DNA from 2 places in the Comamonas flocculans genome. Region 2 is predicted to be linked to the other one. Evidence: predicted binding sites of a transcription regulator. Region 2 holds the regulator's gene; the other holds the start of a gene.
The links. The regulator FliA, encoded in region 2, starts transcription of late flagellar genes. The targets are predictions, from matches to a motif close to CTAAAGTTTNNNNNNNNNNNGCCGNTA.

Region 1: FOZ74_RS01935 (DUF5610 domain-containing protein) is a predicted target of FliA. The motif match lies at 2,213-2,239, and genes of this name have one in related genera.

Annotation. Positions count from the first base shown of each region.
Region 1 is NZ_CP042344.1:371,206-374,597, reverse strand. It holds gene FOZ74_RS16225 (TrmH family RNA methyltransferase) at 1-692, shown strand, start outside; gene FOZ74_RS01945 (DoxX family protein) at 766-1,137, shown strand; gene FOZ74_RS01940 (oxidoreductase) at 1,177-2,025, shown strand; gene FOZ74_RS01935 (DUF5610 domain-containing protein) at 2,277-2,906, shown strand; gene FOZ74_RS01930 (hypothetical protein) at 2,976-3,392, opposite strand, start outside.
Region 2 is NZ_CP042344.1:1,191,561-1,194,952, reverse strand. It holds gene flhF (flagellar biosynthesis GTPase FlhF) at 1-457, shown strand, start outside; gene FOZ74_RS05885 (hypothetical protein) at 447-1,214, shown strand; gene FOZ74_RS05880 (RNA polymerase sigma factor FliA) at 1,227-1,952, shown strand; gene FOZ74_RS05875 (hypothetical protein) at 2,051-2,401, opposite strand; gene flgM (flagellar biosynthesis anti-sigma factor FlgM) at 2,451-2,789, opposite strand; gene flgA (flagellar basal body P-ring formation chaperone FlgA) at 2,892-3,392, opposite strand, start outside.

The DNA of each region.
Region 1 (3,392 bases), 820 kb from region 2:
GGCGATCGGCCGCGCCGGATTTGCCCCCTCTCCCTCCGGAAGAGGACAGGGGTGAGGGCTGGCCTTCCACAGACCCCGGCGGATATTCAAAGCCAAATCAGCCCCAAACGCTTGCCCCGCAAGCGCTGACAGCTATCAAGACAGTAGTCGTCCCCGACGTCCTCTGGCGCGAATTCACCGCGCTCGAATCGCCCGCAGGCATGGGCTACGTCCTCGGCCTGCCCGAGGCCCCCGCGCTGCTGCCCGGCGCTCCCACCGTGGTGCTGGACCGCGTGCAGGACGCGGGCAACGTCGGCTCCATCCTGCGCAGCAGCGCGGCTTTTGGCTTCACGCAGATCGCGGCGCTCAAGGGCACGGCGCTGCTGTGGTCGCCCAAGGTGCTGCGCGCGGGCATGGGCGCGCACTTTGCGCTGCGGCTGGTGGAAGGGCTGGAGCTGGCCGCGCTGGATGCGCTTGCCGTGCCCTTGCTTGCCACCAGCTCGCACCAGGGCGAATGGCTGCACCGCGCCCGCCTGCCCTGGCCCTGCGGCTGGCTGCTGGGGCATGAAGGGCAGGGCGTCTCGCCCGCGCTGCAGGCGCGCGCGGCCTGCCACATCCGCATCGCCCAGCCCGGCGGCGAGGAGTCGCTCAACGTCGCCGCCGCCGCGGCCATCTGCCTGCACGCCAGCGCGGCGCTGCAGGCCGGCGCGTAAGCCCCTACACTGCACCTTCGCCTGCCGCTTCGGGGTTCTTGTGGCGGCGGCCGTCGGCCCGAAAGGAGTTCGCATGCCTGTGAATGCTTCCACCCTGCGCCCCTATGCGCTGGCGCTGCTGCGCGTGACGGCGGCCTACATGTTCTTCCTGCACGGCGCGATGAAGCTGCTGGGCGGCGTGCCCTGGGTCTCGCTGCAGGGCCTGGCGATGGGGCTGGAGCTGGTGGGGGGCGCGCTGCTGGTGCTCGGCCTGTTCGTGCGGCCCGTGGCTTTCATTCTTTCGGGTGAAATGGCCTTCGCCTACTTCATCGCGCACGCCTCGGCCAGCAACTTCTGGCTGCCGCTCAAGAACCACGGCGAATCGGCCGCGCTGTTCTGCTTCATCTTCCTGTACCTGGCCGCGGCGGGCGGGGGCGCGTTCGCGCTCGACGGGCGCCGCCGCTGAGGGCCGGGACCGGGCGCACTCGCACCGCTGAAGGCAGACATGGCCCCGGCCATCGCCACCCCCATCTGGTTCATCACCGGCTGCTCCAGCGGCCTGGGGCGCGCCGCGGCCGAAGAGGTGCTGGCACGCGGCTGGCGCGCCGCCGTCACCGCGCGCCGCGTCGAGAGCATCGAGCCGCTGGCCCGCAAATACCCCGAGGCCGCGCTCGCCCTCACGCTGGACGTCACCCGGCCGGCGCAGATCAGCGCCGCCGTGGCCGCGGCCGAGCGGCGCTTCGGCGGCATCGACGTGCTGCTGAACAACGCCGGCTATGGCTACCAGGCCTCGGTCGAAGAGGGCGAGGAGGCGCAGATCCGCGCGCTGTTCGACGCCAACGTCTTCGGCCTGTTCGCGCTCACGCGCGCGGTGCTGCCGCTGATGCGCCGCCAGCGCCGCGGCCATGTGTTCAACATCAGCTCGGTGTCCGGCCTCTCGGGCTTTGCCGCCTCGGGCTATTACGCGGCCAGCAAGCATGCGGTGGAGGGCTGGGCCGATTCGCTGGCGGTGGAATGCAACCCGCTGGGCATCCGCGTCACCTGTGTCGAGCCGGGGCCGTTTCGCACCGACTGGGCCGGGCGCTCGCTGCAGCGCACGCCCAGCGCCATCGCCGACTATGCCGACAGCGTGGGCGCGCGCATGCGCCAGACCGAAGGCTACAGCGGCAAGCAGCCGGGCGACCCGCGCCGCGCCGCGCGCCTCATTGCCGAGCTCAGCCAGCACGCCCAGCCGCCGCGCAACATCGCGCTGGGCGCGCGCGCGGTGCAGATGGGTGCGCTGCGCCTGAAGGCCAAGCTGGCGGACATCGAGCGCTGGGCGCCCGAGGGCCTGCGCACCGACTACGAGGACTGATGCGGCGGGGCCGCCAGGCCCGCCGCTGCCCGGGCAGCCGCCGCCGGCGCAGGCGCCAGAGCGGGCAGCGCGCTCGGTGTCGGGTATCCGGCGCTGGAGACCGGCAGGCGCCTGCGCGGCGGCCTGAAAAGGCGTGCGGGCGCGCACCATGGCGGAAACGCGAAGGCGGCCCTGCCACGGATCGGCCCTCAAGAAAGCCGGAAAAGCGCCGATAACACAGGCTAGTTCCGTCGTTCAGCTGGAGTCTTGCCATGGCCACCCTTTCCGCCCTCGGCGCGGCAGCGGCGCAGCCCGTGCCCGCCAACCGCCTGCCGTCCGCCGCATCCGACACGCCGCCGGCCGCCGCCGGGCCCGCGGCCGATGCCGCGCCCCGGGACCAGCGCGCGCGCCTGAACGCGCAGATCCTGCAGGCCTCGCTGGAGGTTTCGCTCAAGGCGGGCGACGACGCCACCGCGCTGCTCTACCGCAGCGCGATCGACCGCATCAACGAACTGCTCGCGCCCGAATTCGGCCCCGGCGCACTGCAGGCCGCCTCGGCGCAGGACCACAGCCCCGCGGCCACCGCCGGGCGCATCGTCGCGCTGTCCACCGCCTTCTTCGACCGCTACGCCGCGCAGCACGCGGGCGAAGACCCCGAGGCCGTGGTGCGCAACTTCATGAAGCTGATCCGCTCCGGTTTCGAGCAAGGCTATGGCGAAGCCCGGGACATCCTGAGCGGCCTGGGCGTGATGGACGAGGGCAGCGCTATCGCCGAGGGCGTGCAACAGACCTACGCGCTGGTGCAACAGGGCTATGACGACTTTCTGGCCAGCCGCCTGGCCGCGCTGAACGGTGGCACTGCGGCAGGCGAAGCGCCCGATGCCGCCAGAAGCGCCCCGTAGCCCGCGGCGGTGCGGCGGTAGATTTCAAGTAAAAACGGCTTTTAGCCCATGGTGGGCAAGCGCTTGCAGCTACGGTTGTCGTAGCATTTTGCCGTGGCGGTGCGGTGCGGCTTCGCAGGGCTGGCCGTCGCCGCGCAGGCGCTGCATGGCCCAGTCGGCCTGCGCTTCCTGCTCGTGCAGCGCGGCCCACTGCGCGGAAGGCGGAACGCGCGCGTCCAGCAGATACAGGCACCATGGCGCGCCCCGGGCCTGCAGCAGAACCGGTGCGTCGCTCGCAACGGGCAGGCGCTCAGACCCGTGCTGCGCCCACCAACGCCCCTGCGCCAGTTGCAGCCGCCAGCCGCCCGAAAGCGGCTGTCCTGAGCGGGTGCCGCTGCCCAGCACCAGCCAGGCGTGGTCCTCGCCCGCGCGGGTGAACTCCAGCCGCGCCACCGGCCCCGCTGGCAGCTGCCGCAGTTCGCCGCGCAGCTGCTGCGGCCCCAGCCG
Region 2 (3,392 bases):
CCTGCTCTCTTCCAAGAAGATGGTGCTGATCGACACCACCGGCGCCGCGCCGCGCGACCCGCGCCTGCAGGAGATGCTGCAGGTGCTGGACCTGCCCGATGTCAACCGCCTGCTGGTGCTCAACGCCTGCAGCCACGGCGACACCTTCGATGACGTGCTCACCGGCTTCAAGAGCAGCGGCACGCAGCAGGCCATCCTCTCCAAGACCGACGAGGCGGTGAAGCTCGGCCCGGCGATCGACGCGCTGGTGCGTCACCAGATGGTGCTGCGTGGCGTCACCTGCGGCCAGCGCGTGCCCGAGGACTGGGAGGCAGCCGATGCGCGCCAGCTCGTGGCCGCATCCATGCGCAGTTCGGTCAAGTCGGCCTTCGATCCGCGCGAGATCGAGCTCAACTACTTCTTCACCCAGGCCCCGTCCGGCCTGGCCGAAGAGGCGGAGCTCGCGGATGTGGCCTGAGACGCACCAGGCGGCCGGTCTGCTCGGCTTCGCGCGTGCGCCCGGCGTGCGCCTGATCCCCGTGCTCAGCCACCCCGAGGCGACGCTGGAGCTGGAGGTGCTGTGGCAGCTCGCCCTGCGCCTGCAGCAGCTCGGCCATGCCACGCTGGTGCTGGATGCCACCTCGACCGAGCATGGCGCCGAACCCGGCCTGCTGCAGTGGCTGCATGCCGGCGCCGGAGTCCGCCCCGACCCCGCGGGCCAGCCCGTGGTGGCCGCAGCCGCGCACGGCCTGCAGGCGCTGCGGCGGCAGCCCGGCGGTGATGCGCTGGCGCTGCTCGAACCCCTGCTGCGCCCCTTTGCCGCGGTACTGCTCCATGCCCCGCCGGCGGACGTGGCGGCGCTGCTGGGCGCGCGCGGTGCAACGGCCCTGGTGCTGAACGTGCCGGGCGACGCGGCGGTGCTGCGCAGCTATGCGCTGCTCAAGCAGATGGCCGCCTTGCCCGGCCTGGACGCCAGCCTGGCCACGGTGATGGCGGCACCCGCGCAGGCAGAGCGGGCCCAGCGCAGCCTGCAGGCGCTGCGCGAAGGCTGCGCGCGCTGGCTGGGCGCCAGCCCGCGCGCGGTGCTGGTCAACGGCGCGGACGCGCAGGCGCTGGGTGCGCTGGCGCTGCGCCTGATGGAGCAGGCCTGTACCCTCGCGCCGCAGGCCCCGCGCCGCGCCGTCGCCCAGGGTGGCAGCGCCGTGATAACGCGCTACCATGGCCTTTCCGTGTAGCGACTTTGCATGATGTATACCGCCAAGGGCCAGCTCGACCGTGATGCGCTGTTTCGCCAGCACGTCGGGCTGGTGCAGCGCATTGCGCACCACATGATCGCCAAGCTGCCCCCGAACGTGGAGGTGGACGACCTGATCCAGGTCGGCCTGATCGGCCTGAGCGATGCGCTCACCCGCTACGAGGTGACCCAGGGCGTGCAGTTCGAGACCTTCGCCAGTCAGCGCATCCGCGGCGCCATGCTCGACGAGCTGCGCGACAACGACTGGATGAGCCGCAGCTCGCGCAAGAGCCAGAAGGACATCGAACGCGCGGTGCAGCGCGCCGAGCAGCGCCTGGGGCGCACGCCGCTGGAGTCCGAGATCGCCGGGGAGCTCGGCATGGAGCTGGCCGACTACCAGTCGCTGCTGGGCCGGGTGCGCGGCGCGCAGCTCGTCTACCTGGAGGACATGGGCCACGGCGGCGACGAGGACGGCGCGGGCGAGGGTTTCCTCGAGCGCAACGTGGCCGACGAGGGCGCGGACCCGGTGGCGCTGCTGCGCGACCAGGGCATACGCAGCGCGCTGGTGGCCGCCATCGGGCAACTGCCCGAGCGCGAGCAGTTCATCATGGGCATGTACTACGAAGAGGACATGAACCTCAAGGAAATCGCCGCGGTGCTGGGCGTGACCGAGTCGCGCGTATGCCAGTTGCACAGCCAGGCGATTGCGCGCCTGCGCACCAAGATGCGCGGGCATTGAGCGCCGCCGCACCCGCCCTGCAGCGGCGGATGTGCTATTATAATACTAGCTTTCAGCGCTTGCCCAGCAAGCGTTTGGGCTGTATCTGGTTCAAATTTTCAGGAGAGTGAGCGCCAGGCCTGCGCCTTGCCGCTGGCGCCTGGCCCGTAGGTGAGCTCCTGCGTGTGCGGCAGCAGCGAGGCGGCCTGCTGCGCGGTGATCGCCAGCACGCGGGCCAGCTGCTCGCGCGTGCTTGCCAGGCGCGCGCCGACCGCATGCAGGCGCCGCGCGGCGTCCGGTGGCCAGGCGGCGGGTGTGCCGTCCAGCGCGTCGGCGCAGGCGGTCATGGCCTGGCGCAGCGCGTGGGCGCGCTGCTCCAGCATGTGCGGGGGTGAAGCGGGGTCCGCCAGCGCGGCCTGCAACTCGGCCAGCGCGGCTTCGAGGGTGTCCAGGGCAGGGGCGGGGACCATGCCTAAGGGGTGGGTGTGCGCGGGGTGCGGACCCCGGTGCGGGCGGGCATCAGTGGCTGCGTTGCTGCTGCGCGCGCGAGAGGGTTTCGTAGGCGTTTTCCAGCATCTTGTCGGCCACGGCCTCGGCGTTGACGCGGTAGCTGCCGTTGCTGATGGCGGTCTTGATCGCATCCACCTTCTCGGCGTTGAAGTCGGCGTTGGCGCGGCCCACGGCGGCGCCGCGCACGTTGTGCGACAGCGTGACCGGCACGCCCGCCGCCGCTGCGCGCGAGGCCGAGCGCGGCGCGGCCTCGCCTGCCGGTGCGGCGGCGGCCGGCTTGGCCTGCTGCTTGTTGGCCGCGGCACGCGCCAAGGCCTGGGCGGGGTCTGCGTGGTTGTCGATTTTCATGTCACTCTCCGCCGGCCCCGAACCAGGTGCGGGGCCTCTAGGCAGATTAACGGCAGTTGGGGCGCAAGCTTGAGCGTGCGCCGCAAAAAAACGGGTTTCGCATCATAAAGCGGCTTCAATTGTTCCGTCGGCATTCACGATGCCGGTAATCATCTTGCCATTGGTCATGCGGATGCGCACATTTTGCCCGGCCGAGCCGGCCATCATCGCCTGGCCCGACGAGGTGACGGCATAGCCCGGGCCCTGCACCCGCACCTGCACCGGGTTGCCCGCCTTGAACAGGTGGGGCGCGCGCACCATGTGCTGGCGCAGCGTCTGGCCGGCCACGAGCTGGCGCGCGGCCACCTGGCCCAGCCAGGCCTCGCGGCTCGCCACCACGGCGGCGGGCTCGGCCGCCCAGTCCACCTCGGCCTGCACCGCGTCGGCTTCGGTGAGCGCATGGCCGGTGGCGACGTTGCCGGTCAGCACCCAGGCCGGGCCGTAGGCCTGCACCGTCAGCGGCAGAAAGACGTTCCAGCGGGTTTCGCCTTCCAGGCAGCGCAGCCCCAGGCGGGTGCGGCCCCACAGGCGCGCGCCCGGCGGCAGGTAGGGCTCGACCCGCGC